DNA from 2 places in the Nonomuraea sp. LPB2021202275-12-8 genome. Region 2 is predicted to be linked to the other one. Evidence: riboswitches for the same ligand, from Rfam matches in the RefSeq annotation. Region 2 holds a riboswitch; the other holds the start of a gene.
What was found. A riboswitch is a leader RNA that binds a small molecule or an ion and turns the genes downstream of it on or off. The one in region 2 is predicted to bind S-adenosylmethionine.
Positions count from the first base shown of each region.

Region 1: another riboswitch for S-adenosylmethionine. It lies ahead of thrC (threonine synthase); the one in region 2 lies ahead of V5E28_RS15110 (aminotransferase class V-fold PLP-dependent enzyme).

Region 1 is NZ_JBAHWD010000053.1:18-8,296, forward strand. Features, by position in the region: gene V5E28_RS45790 (cold-shock protein) at 306-509, opposite strand; gene V5E28_RS45795 (MoaD/ThiS family protein) at 760-1,035, opposite strand; gene thrC (threonine synthase) at 1,060-2,292, opposite strand; SAM riboswitch class I at 2,306-2,446, opposite strand; gene V5E28_RS45805 (RNA polymerase sigma factor) at 2,532-3,086, opposite strand; gene V5E28_RS45810 (alpha,alpha-trehalose-phosphate synthase (UDP-forming)) at 3,118-4,542, shown strand; gene V5E28_RS45815 (hypothetical protein) at 4,549-5,130, opposite strand; gene otsB (trehalose-phosphatase) at 5,165-5,953, opposite strand; gene V5E28_RS45825 (DUF3263 domain-containing protein) at 5,975-6,277, opposite strand; gene V5E28_RS45830 (SAM hydrolase/SAM-dependent halogenase family protein) at 6,390-7,196, shown strand; gene V5E28_RS45835 (hypothetical protein) at 7,324-7,896, shown strand; gene V5E28_RS45840 (S8 family serine peptidase) at 7,893-8,279, shown strand, end outside.
Region 2 is NZ_JBAHWD010000006.1:409,396-417,674, reverse strand. Features, by position in the region: gene folK (2-amino-4-hydroxy-6-hydroxymethyldihydropteridine diphosphokinase) at 1-259, shown strand, start outside; gene V5E28_RS15130 (DUF3180 domain-containing protein) at 256-711, shown strand; gene V5E28_RS15125 (acyltransferase family protein) at 712-1,815, opposite strand; gene V5E28_RS15120 (NADH-quinone oxidoreductase subunit D) at 1,812-2,957, opposite strand; gene V5E28_RS15115 (DoxX family protein) at 3,079-3,759, shown strand; gene V5E28_RS15110 (aminotransferase class V-fold PLP-dependent enzyme) at 3,768-5,072, opposite strand; SAM riboswitch class IV at 5,118-5,233, opposite strand; gene V5E28_RS15105 (TerC family protein) at 5,354-6,082, shown strand; gene V5E28_RS15100 (cytochrome P450) at 6,082-7,272, shown strand; gene V5E28_RS15095 (SAM-dependent methyltransferase) at 7,283-8,245, opposite strand.

The DNA.
Region 1 (8,279 bases), on a different contig from region 2:
TGGACCTCCCAGATGCAGGGTGGCTGGTTGTGGACCGAGCCGACGCCCGCGACGGCATGAGGGCCCGCATCTCCGTTCGGCAGGCCCCATCGTCTCGATCCCAGGTTTGGCACTCTACAACAGAGAGTGCCAACGAATTGTTTAGCACTCTACCCTGCCGAGTGCAAGCTGAGGCCCCTCTTGTCCAGGTCAAGTCCCTCAGACGTGTGCGGCGAGCCGGGGTGGCCCGCCGCACACCGAGACGACGTGAGGGGGCGGCAGGCCGCACGCACTGCGCTCGCGTGCGGGCTGCCGGTGCACACCAGCTACGCGACCGAGCGGACGGACTCCGCCTGCGGCCCCTTCTGGCCCTGCGTGATCTCGAACTCGACCCGTTGTCCCTGTTCGAGAGAGCGATAGCCGTCCATCATGATTGCCGAGTAATGGACGAATACATCCTTACCACCGTCTACCGCGATGAAGCCGTAGCCCTTGTCCGCGTTGAACCATTTGACGGTGCCCTGCGCCACTTCCGACTCCTCTTACTGGGCTCCTAGGTCTCACCCATTCCTCCGCGAGACCCACAACCGTCATGACATATGGGGAAATCAGTCAGACGATCGCACTCGACCATACCTTCGGCACGGCGTTTGGCAACAGAGTCAACCGACAAACCGGATATTTCATCACTGATGAAGTAGTTCAACCTTGTATTTCATAGAAAAGAGAAGGCGCCCGCAAGGGGCGCCTTCTCAAGGGTTCCGGGCAGTCAGCGTGGGCTCAGCCGCCCGCGACCGCCGGGATGATGGAGACCTGAACGCCCTCAGGCGCCGGCGTGTCCAGCCCTTGAGCGAAACGGACGTCCTCTTCGCCAACATAAACGTTGACAAAACGACGAATCTTGCCCGATTCATCGAGAATGCGCGCGCCGATCCCCGGATAGTCGGAGTCGAGCTTGACGAGCACGTCACGCAGAGTCGCGCCCTCCCCACTCACTTCCGCGTTGCCGTCGGTGTAGGTGCGCAGGATGGTGGGAATCCGCACAGAAACGCTCATGATAAATCTCGCCTTTCCTGATTGTCAGACAGTCGCGCGGAACGCGTCGAGAGAAGGCCGGATGACGGCCGTGGGCTTGGCGTCGTCGGCGATCACGTCGAGCGTCTTGAGCCCGTCGCCGGTATTGAGCACCACGGTCTCCAGCTCCGGGTCGAGCTGCCCGGTCTCCACGAGCTTCTTCAGCACGCCCACCGTGACACCGCCCGCCGTCTCGGCGAAGATGCCCTCGGTGGAGGCCAGCAGCTTGATCGCCGCGACGATCTCGGCGTCCGTGACGTCCTCCACCGCGCCGCCCGTGCGGCGCGCGATGTCGAGCACGTAGGGGCCGTCGGCGGGGTTGCCGATGGCCAGCGACTTGGCGATGGTGTCGGGCTTGACCGGCTGGACCACGTCGTGGCCGGCCTTGTAGGCGGACGACACCGGCGAGCAGCCGAGCGCCTGAGCGCCGTAGATCTTGTACGGGGCGTCCTCGACCAGCCCCAGCTCGATCAGCTCCTTGAAGCCCTTGTCGATCTTCGTGAGCTGGGAGCCCGAGGCCACCGGGATGACGATCTGCTCGGGCAGCCGCCAGCCGAGCTGCTCGGCGATCTCGTAGGCGAGCGTCTTGGAGCCCTCGGCGTAGTAGGGCCGCAGGTTGACGTTGACGAAGCCCCACTTGTCGCCCAGCGGGTCACCGATGAGCTCGGAGCAGAACCGGTTGACCTCGTCGTAGGTGCCCTCGATGCCGACGATCTTGCCGCCGAACACGCGGGCCATGGCGATCTTGGCCTGCTCCAGCCCCGCGGGAATGAACACGCAGGCGTCGAGCCCGGCCCTGGCGGCGGCGGCCGTCACTGCGCCGGCCAGGTTGCCGGTGGAGGAGCAGGACAGCGTGTGGAAGCCGAAGTTGCGCGCCGCCTCGACCGCGATGGCGACCACCCGGTCCTTGAAGGAATGAGTGGGGTTGCCCGAGTCGTCCTTCACGTAGAGGGACCTGATGCCCAGCTCCCTGCCGAGGTTGCCCGCCTTGACGAGCTTGGTCCAGCCGGGGTTCATGTTCGGCTTCGTGGCGACGTCGACAGGCACCGGCAGGAGCGAGCGGTAGCGCCAGATGTTGGCCGGTCCGGACTCGATGGAGGCCCGGGTGACGTCGCCGAAGGAGTAGGCCGCCTCAAGCGGCCCGAAACACTCCAGACAGGCGAAACTGGGTCCGAGCGGATAGCGGGTGCCGCACTCGCGGCAGGAGAGAGCTTCGGCGGGACCAAAGTCGAGCGACATGAAGCGAGGCCTTCCCTCATCTTCGCCTGCGGCCACCCTGACCGCAGACCGGAATTGGCACCTGTCCCGGTCGGCCTCGCCAGGTCGCGAGTCACAAGCCGGGAGGGTTGCCGGGGCTTCGCAGGGCCGGTCCCTCCACCCCTCTGGATGAGCAATATTCAGTTGTTGCTGCTGAACCGGACTCTACCTAATCAATCGCGTGAACCGACCAGTCATCTCAGCATGCGGGATTCGCGGTCTCAACGGTAGTCCTCTCCCAGCGCCGCCTGGACATACTTGCGGGCCTGGTGGATACGCGATTTGGCGGTGCCGAGCGGGATCTTGAGCTGCTCGGCCACCTCGCTGTAGTCGAGCTGGACGATGTCGCGCAGCACCAGCGCCTGCGCCAGGTCGGGCTTGTCGGCCTCCAGCGCCTCCATCGCGTCGAGCAGGTCCAGCCGGGACCCGGCGATCACGCTGACCCGCCGCACGTCGGGCTTCTGCATGGGCAGCTCGTCGGAGCTCTGCTCGGCGGACCTGCGCTTCAGCGACCGGTAGGTGGTGCGTGCGCAGTTGGCCGTGACGATGTGCAGCCAGGTGCTGAACCTGGCCCGTCCCTCGAACCGCCCGATGTTGCGTGCGACCGCCAGCAGGGTGTCCTGGGCCGCCTCCTCCGCGTCCTGGTGGTAGGGCAGGATGCGGGCGCAGTGCCGCAGCACGTCCGGCTCGATCCTCCGCAGGAGCTCGCCGAGTGCGCGATGATCCCCGACGGCGGCGGAGCGGGCCAGTTCCTCGGTTAGCTCATCAAGCGCCATAGCTGGGATCCTAAGGTCGGAGGGAGCTTAAATGAACAGCATCCTGCTCGCCTCGAACAGAGGCCCCGTCTCGTTCACCGTCTCCGAGGACGGTGAACTGACCATGAAACGCGGTGGTGGCGGGCTCGTTTCCGGCCTCACAGGCGTGGCCAAGGACGAGGGCGTGCTGTGGGTGTGCGCCGCCCTGTCCGACGGTGACCGCAGCGCCGTGCGGCAGGCCCCCGGCGGCCGGCTCGACGACGCCGGCTACGACACCGGGGCGCTGCGGATGCTCGACATCCCGCCGGCCGTCTTCCACCGCGCCTACAACTCCGTGGCCAACTCCACGCTCTGGTTCGTCAACCACCTGCTCTACGACACCCCCAACGCGCCGCACTTCGGCACCAGGTTCCAGCGCGACTGGGGGTCCTACCGCGACTACAACGGGGCCTTCGCGCTGGCTCTGGCCGAGGAGGCCGTTCACGGCGCGCGCGTGATGGTGCAGGACTACCACCTGACGCTGACGCCGGCGATGCTCAGGGCCGAGCGACCCGACCTGCGCATCGCGCACTTCAGCCACACGCCGTGGGCGCCGCCCGAGTACTTCTCGCTGCTGCCCGACGAGGTCGCGGGCGAGGTGCTGGGTGGCATCCTGGGCGCCGACCACGCGGGCTTCCTCACCGACCGGTGGGCGGGGGCGTTCATGGACTGCTGCGAGGCGCTGCTGGGCGCTCGGGTGGACCGCGCGGGCCGCACGGTCACCTACGAGGGCAGGACCACCCGAGTCGGCGTGCACGGCCTGGGCGTCGACGGCAAGGCGCTGTGGGCGCGGGCCGGCGAGCCCGACGTCGAGTCGCACATGAGCGCGCTCCGGGATCAGGTCGGCGACCGCAAGCTCATCGTCCGCATCGACCGCACCGAGCTGTCGAAGAACATCGTGCGCGGCCTGCTGGCCTACCGCGAGTTCCTGGCCGCGCATCCCGAGTGGCACGGTCGCGTGGTGCACCTGGCGTTCGCCTATCCCAGCCGCCACGACCTGCCCGAATACCGCGAGTACACCGCCTCGGTGCAGCGCTGCGCGCAGGAGATCGAGGACGAGTACGCCACGGAGGACTGGGATCCGCTGATACTCAACGTCAACGACGACTACCCCCGCTCGCTGGCCGCCTACCGGCTGGCGGACGTGCTGCTGGTCAACCCGATCCGCGACGGCATGAACCTGGTGGCCAAGGAGGGCCCGGTCCTCTCGCCGCGCTGCGCGCTGGTGCTGTCGCGCGAGGCGGGCGCGGCGGCCGAGCTGGGGGCGCACGCGCTGGTGGTGAACCCCTACGACATCAGTGGCACGGCCGGCGCGCTGCACCAGGCGCTGGTCATGCCGGAGGAGGAGCGGATGCGCCGCCGCGACCGGCTCGAGTCGGCCGCGACGGCGCTTCCGCCGCAGAAGTGGCTGGCGGCCCAGCTCGACGCGCTGACCTGAGGCCGGTCAGCTCCAGTCGGCGTGCCGGAGGGCGGTGGGCAGCCCCCGCGTCTTCCAGTTGTCCACGACCAGGATCTTCGTCTGCGGCAGATACCACTCGCGGGTGGTGAAGCGCACCTTGGTCGACTTGCCGGAGAGAGTCCGGCAGCGGGTCTGGAACTCGTGGTAGACCGCCTTGTGCCCGGGCCCGAACTGGCGCAGCCCCTTGCTGTGCTTGAGCTGCTCACCGCGCTGCAGCTTGCCGTTCACCGGGCACAGCTGCACGTCCGAGGCGGGGTAGTAGCCGCCCCTGCTCGCGTTGTACGGCCCGAACCCCTCGGCTCCCAGCTTGATCGCCTTCGGCCCGAGGATCCAGAAGCCCCTGCAGTCCGGCATGAAGAAGCCGCCCTTCGGCTCGGCGCACTTGCCGGTGACGACGTGGATCCAGTCGGTGCCGCCGCCGTGGACGCGCCACTGGATCGGCAGGTAGAGGGTCAGGCCGTTGCGCAGCTTCAGCGGCTGGGGCGGGGCGGCGGCGGCGGCGGACAGCGGCGTCAGCAGGACGGCCGTGGCAGCAGCGGCCACTACGGCTAGGTATCGCTTGGGCATGCGCCGACCGTAGATCGCCGGACTTGCAAGCGACTCACGATCGGCTGAACGCCGACGTCAACTCCTTCAGCAGCGCCACCACGCCCTCGGGCCCGTCCACCACGATGTCCGCCCGCTCGGCCAGCTCCGTCACCTCGGCCGAGCCGCTGCAGACCGTCACGCCGGGCACGCCGGCGGCCCTGACCGCGTCGAAGGCTGCCAGATCGCCCAGGTCGTCGCCGGCGAACAGCACGGACCTGGCGGCCCGCTCGGTCAGGAACAGGCTGAGCGCGTGTCCCTTGTCCATGCCGGGCGGCCGGAGCTCCAGCACCATCCGGCCCGGCTCGACGACCAGCCCGTGCTTGGCGGCCAGCTTGGCGATCGGCTCGCGCAGCGTGGCCAGCGTGCCCTCGGGGTCGGGGCTGCGCCTGGTGTGCACGGCCACCGCCCGGCCCTTGTCCTCGATGGCCACGCCGCGCACGCCGAGGGAGTCGAGCAGGAGCGGCAGCTCGGCCTCGGCCCGGGGCACGCCGGGTGGGGGCGGCGGGGCGGAGATCCGGCCGTTCTCCCACCGTTCGAACCCGTAGTGGCCGAGCACCACCAGGCCCGGCACCCTCTCCAGGCCGGGGCCGAGGTGGAGGGCGGTGGCCGCCGGCCTGCCGGTCACGATGACCACCGCCCTGACGTGCTCACCCAGCTCACCGAGGACGGCGGCGGCCTCGGGGTGGATCCGGGCGGCTGCGGGATCGGGCACGATCGGGGACAGGGTCCCGTCGAAGTCGAGCCCGATCACGGCGCCCGCCGGGTCTTTCAGTATCGCTTCCGTTCCAGGGATGTTCTTCACGCGCCTGCCTTACCCAGCGGGTCAGGGGCGCATGCCGAAGCGCCTGGCCGCGCGCTCTCGCTGGCGCGTGGCGCGCAGCCTGCGCAGGCGCTTGACCAGCATCGGGTCCTGCTCCAGCGCCTCCGGCCGGTCGATCAATTCGCCGAGCAACTGGTAGTAGCGGGTGGTGGAGAACCCGAAGGTCTCCTTGATGGCCTGCTCCTTGGCGCCCGCGTAACGCCACCAGTGGCGTTCGAAGGCGAGGAGTTCGAGCTCACGGTCGGTGAGGGGCTGACGATCGGGTCCGGGGTTAGCACTGTCACCGCTGACCGGTGCAGTGTCCATGGTCTCCTCCTCGTGACGGGGCGCGGGCTTTCACACGCACGCGGCCCGTCGCCATCGTAATGTGCGCGAGGCGGGTGTTCACGGCGGATTGGGAGACGTACAGTCACCAAGTGTGACCTCAGTCATCACGCTTCTGACCGACTACGGGCTCGAAGATGGCTATGTGGCCGCTTGTCACGGGGTGATCGCGAAGATGGCTCCGTCCGCCCGGGTGATCGACGTGTGCCATATCGTTCCCTCGGGCGACGTACGGCGCGGCGCGGCGATCCTCGCGCAGACGATCCCCTACCTGCCCAGCGGCGTGCACATCGGCGCGGTCGACCCGGGCGCCGGCGGAGCGAGGCGTGCGGTGGCCGTCGAGGCGGGCGGCAGGGTGTTCGTCGGCCCGGACAACGGGCTGCTGTCCTGGGCGATCCACGCCAGCGGCGGCGCGCGGGCGGCGTACGAGATCCGCAACGAGGAGCACTTCCTGCACCCGGTCTCGCCCACCTTTCACGGCCGGGACGTGTTCGCGCCCGTCGCGGCGCGGCTGTGGGGCGGGCTGGACCCCGCGGAGCTGGGCCCGGCGGTGCCGCTGGACCGGCTGGTGTCACTGCCGGAGCCCACGTCGGTGCTGCGTGAGGGCGCGGTGGAGGGCGAGGTCGTCTCGGTCGACGGCTACGGCAACACCCAGCTGTCGATCGCGGCGGGTGACCTGGAGGCGCTGGGGGTGCGGGTGGGCGACACCATCGGCGTCATGCTGGGCCGGCGCCGCCTGTCGATGCCCTATCGCGAGACGTACGCGGCGGTGGCGCCCGGCGAGCTGGTGGCGTTCGCGGATTCGGCCGGGCTGATCGCGTTCGCGGTGCACTGTGGTGACGCGGCTCAGCGCCTGGGCCTTCCGCCGGGTGCACATGTCCGGCTTTCCCCCTCTGGCTGACACGAAAGCCACAGAAGGGCGATTACACGGCGTATCGGACTGTTTACCGAAGCGTCGGATTGAACCAACGGCCGCATGTCAGAATGCACGGCAGTTCGGGCGCCCCCTCCCCCCGTTCGAGGTCGTCGTGCATCACATCTACGTTGTCCTGATCTCCATCCTGTTCGCGGTCTGGTCGCCCGCGGGACCGGCCGTTCCCGACCGCTGGAGTTCCTGGCCGGTCTCGCGGGTCTTCCCGCCTGCCGTGCCCGGCACCAGCCCGTCAGGTGCGCGGGTCACCTATGTGCTGACGGGCGTGGCACCCGAGGCGCCGTGCCGGGCGGCCTTCCAGCCCGGCGCCGTCCGCGCGCTGCCCGCGTGCGTCACCGCGCTGCGCGCCACCTACGCCGACAGCACCTCCACCTTCGTCGCCACCGTCGGCATCGCCGTGCTGACCGGCTACGGCGAGCCCGCGCCGCCCGGCGGCTTCCGGCCTCCGACGGTGCGGCCGGTGGCCTTTCCCGGCGGACCTGCCGAGCGCTTCGGCGAGCGGCAGTACTTCACCGGGACCGTGGTCTCCTCGCACGAGCGCTACCTCGTGGCCACGGCCGCCGGATACGCGGACGGCAGGCCCTACCGGCCGGGAGACCGGGCGGGGTCCCGGCTGCGCGGCATCGCCCGCCAGCTCGCGGTCGAGCTGCACCGGAGCCTCACCGGATGAGCCGGACGCACCGGATCCGGCGCCTGCTGCCGCCCGTGATGCCGCTGCTGCTCCTGGTCTGCGTGGCGGCACTGCCCGCCGGCGGCGCGGCGACGACCGCGGCAGCCTCGGCACGGCCCCACGACGAGGTGGGCGTCATGGCCCGGGCCAGGCAGTGGCAGCTCCCCCTGCTGCGGCTGCCCGAGGCGTGGCAGGCGAGCCGGGGCGAGCGCGTGCTGGTGGCCGTGCTCGACACCGGCGTCCGGACCGACCACCCCGATCTCGGCGGCGCCGTGGTGCAGGGCCCCAACCTGACCGGCGCCTCCAGGCGCGGCGGCCCGTGGGGGCATCACGGCACCGCCATGGCCAGCCTGATCGCCGGCCGCGGGCACGGCGAGGGGCGC
Region 2 (8,279 bases):
GCGGGTCCGCGCCGAGCGCTGGGGACCGCGCACGCTCGACATCGACCTGATCGTGGTGGGCGACGTCGTCTGCGACGATCCCGACCTGACGCTGCCGCACCCTCTGGCGCACGAGCGGGCGTTCGTGCTCATGCCCTGGTCCGAGGCCGACCCCGAGGCCGAGGTGCCCGGCCGCGGCCGTGTCGTCGAGCTGCTCGCGGGCCTCGACCAGCAGGGCGTGCGGCTTCGCGAGGAGCTGAGACTGCAGGAGCCGGATTGAGGCCCACCCGTCCCGGCGTCCTGGTCGCCGTCGTCGTCGTCATCGCGTTGATCACCTGGATGCTGGTCCAGCAGTTCTACTCCGACCTGCCGCTGGTGCCGTGGACCGCGATGCCCACCGTGCTGCTGCTGGCCGTCGGCGAGGCCTACAGCGCCTGGATGACCAAGGCGCGGATCGATCGCAGGCCCGGCACCAAACCGGCGGAGCCGCTGGCCGTGGCGCGTCTGGCCGCCCTTGGCAAGGCCTCCGCCTACGGTGGCGCGGTGTTCGCGGGCGTCTTCGCCGGGTTCGCCCTGCACACGCTGCAGCTGCTCACCAGGGAGACGCCGCGCTCGGAGTTCTTCGTCTCGACCGGCTCGTTCCTGTCATGCGTGGTGCTGATCGCGGCCGCGCTCTTCCTGGAGAACGCCTGCCGCATCCCCAAGGACCCGGAGGAGCGGAGCCCGAGGTAGTCAGCTCTTGTCCTGCAGCTGTTCGACCTGGGTGCGGCGGCGGCCGAAGAGGTAGATGACCGGGAGGGTGCAGATCAGCGGCGCGATGACGGCGATGGGGCGCTCCAGCCACCACCAGAGGTCCGGCGGCACCTCGGGGGTGAGTGAGCCGAACAGCCACCACGACAGGCCGAGCGCGATGGCCATGCCGGTGGTGTGGAAGAGGAACAGCGGCAGGGCGAACCGGTTGATGACGATGTTGACGCGGCTCCAGCCGGGCTTTTCGAGCAGGCGCTCCATCGACGGGCGCAGCACCTCGACCAGGCCGATCTGGAAGAGGAGCAGGGCGACGATGACGAAGGTGGGCGGGGCCATGTTGGACCATTTGTCGCCGGGCACGCCCACCATCGAGCCGGGGTAGATGCCGGAGTAGACGAGGCCGAACAGCGCGAACAGGCCCGTCCACAGCACGCCCACGTCGTAGCGCCTGGGGAGTGCGACGATCCGGTCGTAGAAGAATCCGGCCTGGTGGGCCAGCCCCCACACGATGACCATGTTCAGCCAGCCCACCCACTCGACGCCGTATCGGAAGCGGACCACGTCCACGACCAGGGCGGCTCCGCCGAGCCAGATGAGGGCCAGCACGTCGTACTCGCGGTGCAGGTAGAGGGCGAGCGGCAGGAGCGCGATCAGCACCAGATAGACGCCGAGGAACCACAGCGGGCTGAGCACGAGCAGCACCACCCGCCACATCCACTCCACGTCGAACAGCCACGTGACGAGCGCGCCGATGGCGATCCACACGCCCGACAGGCCCAGCGCCGGGATGGCCAGCGCGCGGATGCGCCGCCAGACGAACCTCCCGATGCCGGTGCCGCGCTCCTGGGCACGGCCCCAGGACAGCAGGTGCACGTGACCGCCGACGTAGAAGAACAGCGGCAGCACCTGTAACAGCCAGGTGAGGATCCACAGGCCGGAGGTGAAACCGAGTGGGCTGGTCGGCTCCGGTCCACCGGATTTCCACTGCAGGATGGTGAAGGCCCAGTGCCAGACGACCACGACGATGAGGCTCAGCGCGCGCAGCCAGTCGACATAGCGGTCACGGCGGACGACGGGGGTGCTCACTTGTCGATGTCACCCACTACGAAGAACATCGAGCCGAGGATGGCGACCATGTCGGCCACGAGATGCCCGGGCAGCATCTCGCGCAGCACCTGGATGTTGTTGTAGGAGGCCGAGCGGAGTTTCAGCCGCCACGGGGTCTTGTCGCCCCTGGACACCAGGTAGTAGCCGTTGATGCCGAGCGGATTCTCCGTCCAGGCGTAGGTGTGGCCCTCCGGCACCTTGAGCACCTTGGGCAGGCGCTGGTTGATGGGGCCCTGGGGCAGTGAGCGCAGCCGCTCCACACAGGCGTCGGCCAGGTCGAGCGAGACCTTGAGCTGTTCGAGCAGCACCTCGAAGCGGGCGTGGCAGTCGCCCGCGCTGCGGGTGACGACCTTGACGGGCAGCTCGGGGTAGGCCAGGTACGGCTGATCGCGCCGCAGGTCGAAGTCGACGCCGGAGGCGCGGGCGACGGGGCCGCTCACGCCGTACTGCATGATCTGCTCGCGGGTGAGCACGCCGACGCCCATGGTGCGGGCGCGGAAGATCTCGTTGCCGAGGATGAGGTTCTCGATGTCGGGGACGCGGCGCCTGGTCTCGGCGACGGCCTCCGACACCCGGTCGAGCCAGCCGAGCGGCAGGTCCTCCTTGAGGCCGCCGACCCGGTTGAACATGTAGTGCATCCGCCCGCCGGAGATCTCCTCCATCACGGCCTGGATGCGCTCGCGCTCGTTGAAGGCGTAGAAGACGGGGGTGATGGCGCCCAGCTCCAGGGGATAGGAGCCGAGGAACATCAGGTGGTTGAGCACCCGGTTGAGCTCGGCCAGGAGCGTGCGCGCCCACACGGCTCTGACCGGCGGTTCCATCCCGAGCATGCGCTCGACGGCGATGACCACGCCCAGCTCGTTGGCGAAGGCCGACAGCCAGTCGTGCCTGTTGGCCAGCACGAGGATCTGCCGGTAGTCGCGGACCTCGAACAGCTTCTCCGCGCCCCGGTGCATGTAGCCGATGATCGGCTCGGCGGTGGAGATGCGCTCGCCGTCGAGGGTGAGCCGGAGCCGGAGCACGCCGTGTGTCGACGGGTGCTGAGGGCCGATATTGAGGATCATGTCCTCGGTGGCCAGCTCTTTCGCGCCCGCTCCGATTCCCACCACGCGTTCCGTCATATGGCAATGCTGCCACCGGGGGCTGTGCTGATCCAGCGCGGGACTCGGTCAAGGAACGGTATGCCGACGCATCCCTTAGCCGGTCACGGGGAGGAATACCGGAAACGGGGGAGAAATCATCATGAAAAGGGTTGTTTTCGACATAGCTGCCCTGATTGCCAGGGTGATCATCGGCGTGATCTTCATCGCGCACGGGTGGAAGAAGTGGCAGGGGGGACTGGGCGCCACCGCTGAGGGGTTCGCCGAGTCGGGCGTGCCGATGCCACAGGTCGCCGCCGCGTTCACCACGGTCGCCGAGACCGTCGGTGGCGCCATGCTGATCCTGGGGCTGGCGGTACGGCTGGCGGCGCTGGCGCTGCTGGTCGTGACGATCGGGGCGTTCATCTTCGTGCACGCGCCGAACGGCATCTTCGTCCAGGAGGGCGGCTGGGAGTTCGTCGGCGCGCTGAGCGCGGCCTCGCTGCTGTTCCTGGCGCTGGGGGGTGGCAGGCTCGGTCTCGACGGGATCCTGAACGCGACGTTCAAGAGGCGCTCGCAGCGGCGCAGGGCCGAGCAGGACCTGGCCGACCACGCCCCGCCCACCTCGCACGACCGTCCGGCGGAGGAATACCGGGACGACACGCAGCCCCTGCACAGGGACCAGACCGGCTACCGCGACGACACGCCGCCCGAACAGCGGCACAACGTGCCGAGGCAGCCTTCGGGTCCCAGATCCGGCGGGCTGAGCGACGAGGACATGCGGGACGTCGACGCCCTGGTCGGTGACGAGCAGACCAGGCCGCCCAAGCCGCCCAACCGCTGACACGGGCCTCAGCGGGCCAGGAGATCCCGGAGCGCCTCGACGAGCCGGTCCACGTGCTCCTGCGTGGTGCCGATGCCGATCGAGGCGCGCACGGCCGACGCGGTGTCGTCCTCGCAGCCGCCGTCGGCGGTGCCGAGCAGGTGCCGTACGAACGGGTGCGCGCAGAACTTTCCGTCGCGCACCCCGATCCCGTACTCGCCCGACAGCACCTCGGCGACCTCGCGGGCGGAGTAGCCGTCGACGATGAAGGAGACGATGCCCACCCGCGGGTGGTCGGGTCCCCACAGTGACAGCTCCCGCACGCCCGCGATCGAGGCCAGGTTCGAGCGCAGCCGCGCGATCAGCCGCTCCTCCTCCCGGACCAGCGCCGTCCAGCCGGTGGCGGTGAGCGCGTCGCAGGCGGCGGCCAGCGCGATGGCGCCCAGCACGTTCGGGGTCCCGGCCTCGTGCCGGGGCTCCGGGTCGTTGTGCCAGTCGGTGCCCTCGCCCGCGTCCCCGACCGCGCGCACCGCGCCGCCGCCCTTGAGGTACGGCTCCCCGTCCGCCAGCCAGTCGCGCCTGCCCAGCAGCACTCCGGCGCCGAACGGGGCGTACAGCTTGTGCCCGGAGAAGGCGACGTAGTCCAGGTCGAGCGCCGTCAGGTTGATCGGCCGGTGCGGCACGAGCTGGGCGGCGTCGACCAGGATGCGCGCCCCGTGGCGGTGCGCGATGTGGGCCAGGGCGGCGATCGGCCACAGCTCGCCGGTGACGTTGGAGGCGGCGGTGACGACGAGCAGCTTCGGCCCGTCGATCCCGGCCAGCGCCGCGTCGGCCGCGCGGACGGCCTCACCGGGGAAGGCCGGGGGAGCCAGCCGTACGGTCTGCTTCCAGGGCAGCAGGGAGGCGTGGTGCTCGGTGTCGAAGACGACCACGGTGGTGCCCTCGGGCAGGCAGCGGGCGAGCAGGTTGGTGGCGTCGGTGGTGTTGCGGGTGAAGATGACGGCGTCGTCGGGCCGGGCGCCGGCGAAGGCCCGTACGGTGTGGCGGGCCTGCTCGTAGCGGGCGGTGGTGAGCTGGGAGGCGTATCCCGCGCCGCGGTGCACGCTGGAGTAGGCCGGAAGCGCGGCGGTCACGGCCGCGCTGACCGGCTCCAGACAGGGGGCGCTCGCGGCGTAGTCCAGGTTGGCGTAGCCGACCAGCTTGCCGCCCTTGACCGGCACCTCGAGGTCGGCGCCGAGCACGGCGGGAATGGTCCTGCCCTGCGGCGCGGATGTGGCGCCGGCTTCCCGCTGCGCGGGCTGGGCGGCGGTGCTGAAGATCGTCAAGGTGGACACGGCGAGCCTCCTGGGGTCGTCATCGGACCCCTGGAACAGCCACGGAGCCCGCGCTTGCCCGCCACACCTCGTGGCGGACCAGGTCTTCACCCGGGGCACCCCGCCGCGGACGCGAGGGTTGCCGGCCAGCGAGCCGGGGCTTGGCGCTGGCACTCATGACCTACGTCCCGCACTATAACCGACACCTGCCTGCCGATCGCAACCGCGAACTTATCCGGGGGCTCGATCGTTGCTACCCGGTACGTCCCCCGAGCGAAGAGGTAGGCACGATGTTGGACTGGGTGGCAGACCCACAGATCTGGATAGGGTTCTTCACCCTTGTGGCCCTGGAGATCGTTCTGGGCATAGACAACATCATCTTCATCTCCATCCTGGCCGGTAAGCTGCCGCCCGAGCAGCGCGACAGGGCGCGCGTCCTGGGCCTGGGAGCGGCCCTGATCAGCCGGCTGCTCCTGCTGCTGGCGCTGTCGTGGGTGGTCAGGCTCACCGAGCCGCTGTTCGAGGTGCTCGGCCAGGAGATCTCCGGGCGGGATCTGATCCTGCTCCTGGGCGGGCTGTTCCTGCTCGCCAAGAGCGTCACCGAGATCGGCCACAGCATGGACGCCGTGGACAAGGACGGCAAGCAGGTCGCGACGGCCTCCTTCGCCTCGGTGATCGTGCAGATCATGGTGCTCGACGTGGTGTTCTCGCTCGACTCGGTCATCACCGCCGTCGGCATGGTGGACGAGCTCGGCGTGATGGTCGCGGCCGTCGTGGTGGCGGTGGTCGTGATGCTGTTCGCCTCGGGGCCGATCAGCAGGTTCGTCGACACGCATCCGAGCATCAAGATGCTGGCTCTGGCGTTCCTGGTGCTGATCGGGGTGGTGCTCATCGCCGAGGGCCTGGACCAGCACATCCCCAAGGGCTACATCTACTTCGCGATGGCGTTCTCGGTCATCGTGGAGCTGCTCAACATCCGGATGCGGAGCAGGAAGACCAAGCACGAAGAGGTGCCTCCTAAGATGCAATAGTGCGCTTTGATCCCTGGAATCCCGATTTCGTGGCGAACCCGTACGGGGTCTACGCCGAGTTGAGGCGCGAGGCGCCCGTCAGCTTCTTCGAACCGACGGGCCAGTGGCTGATCTCCCGCCACGCCGACGTGAACACCCTGCTCAGGGACCGTCGCCTGGGCAGGTCCTACCTGCACGTGGCCACGCACGAGGAATTCGGCAAGGAGCCCGAGCCGGAGTTCCAGGAGCCGTTCTGGCGGGTGATCAGGGCGGGCATGCTCGACGTCGAGCCGCCGGTGCACACCAGGCTGCGCCGCCTGGTCTCCAGGGCGTTCACCCCGCGCATGGTCGAGTCGCTGCGCCCCCGCGTGCGGGCCATCGCCGGCGGCCTGGTGGACGCGTTCGTCGCCAAGGGCGGCGGCGACCTGATCGCCGAGGTCGCCGAGCCTCTCCCGGTGACGGTGATCGCCGAGATGCTCGGCATCCCCGAGGGCGACCGCCACCTGCTTCGCCCCTGGTCGGCCGACATCTGCGGGATGTACGAGCTCAACCCGGCCCCTGAGGCGCAGCACACGGCGGTCCGGGCCGCGTCGGAGTTCGCCGGCTACCTCAAGGAGCTGGCCCGCGAGCGCGCGGCCAGGCCCGGCGACGACCTGATCAGCGCGCTCGCCCAGATCGACGAGCTCACGCAGGACGAGCTGGTCGGCACCTGCGTGCTGCTGCTCAACGCGGGCCACGAGGCCACCGTGAACGTGACGGGCAACGGCTGGTGGTCCCTGTTCAGGAACCCGGCCGAGCTCGTACGTCTCCGCGAGGATCGCGGGCTGCTGCCGTCGGCGATCGAGGAGCTGATGCGGTGGGACACGCCGCTGCAGATGTTCGAGCGCTGGGTGCTGGAGGACATCGAGGTCGGCGGCGTCTCGATCCCGCGCGGGGTGGAGGTCGCGTTGCTGTTCGGGTCGGCCAACCGCGATCCGGAGGTGTTCGACGACCCCGACCGGCTCGACGTGGGCCGCGTGGACAATCCGCACATCTCCTTCGGCGCGGGCATCCACTTCTGCCTGGGGGCGCCGCTGGCCAGGATCGAGCTCATCGAGTCCTTCGGCGCGCTGATGGACCGGGCGCCGAAGCTGGAGCTCGTCCGGGAGCCGGTCTGGAAGCCGGGCTACGTCATCCGGGGCCTGGAGTCGCTCGACCTCAGCGTGACCTGACGGCGGGCCTTCACCGGCTCTGGCTGAGCCAGCCGAAGCCGCCGAGACCCGCCGGGTCGATCAGCTCCGCCTCCTCCGAGGCCCGGGCCAGAGCCCTGAGATAGCCGCGCGGATCGGCATGGGCCAGGTCGAGTGGCGGTCGTGTGCCGGTGATCCCCAGAGCACGCAGCGCGATGCGCTGTGTGGACAAGCCTGTGGATATCGCACCGGCCTGCCGGCCCGCCTCGGCGCACGCGTCGAGCGCCACATGAGCCGTAATGTCGCAGGTGCCGTCGGGGACGGGCATCACCACCGCCCCGTCGCGGTATCCGGTGAGCGTCCCGCAGGGCGGCCGGTTATCCACAGGGTGTGCATAATCCACGGCGATCGCGCAACCCCGTTCGAGTCGTGTCAGGACCGCCGCCCAGGCCGCGTCGCGCGGCCGCCCGATCTCGGCGCGCGCGCCGGTGCGCGACAGCGGCCACCACCGTTCGAGCCAGTCGCGATCGGCCTCGTCCGGAGGGTCGCCCAGCCGCTCCTCGCCGGTCTCGGTGTCGACCATGACGAGCCTCGGCCCGCCGGGTGTCTGCTCGACGACGTCCAGCGGGACGTTGTCCAGCCACTCGTTGGCGATGGCCAGGCCGCTGATGCCCGCGGGGACGGCCGGGACCCAAGCGACCTCCGGCGGCAGGCCGTCGGGCCTGGGCGACACCTCGACGGCCGTGACCCGCAGCCTGCTGAGCAGCTCGGGGTCGGCCGCGCCCAGCACGCGGCGGACGAGCACGCCCTCGCCGGCGCCGATGTCGACCAGGTCGAGCTTGCCCGGCATGCCGAGCTCGGCGTCCACTTCCGCCAGCAGCGCCAGCACGGCCTCGGCGAACACCGCCGAGGCGCTGACCGAGGTGCGGAAGTGGCCTGAGGGGCGCTCACGCAGGTAGAAGCCGTTCTCGCCGTACAGCGCGCGATCGGTGGCGGCGCGCCAGGTGAGCCACATGTCTGGACTATCTCACGATCGAGCGATTACACGT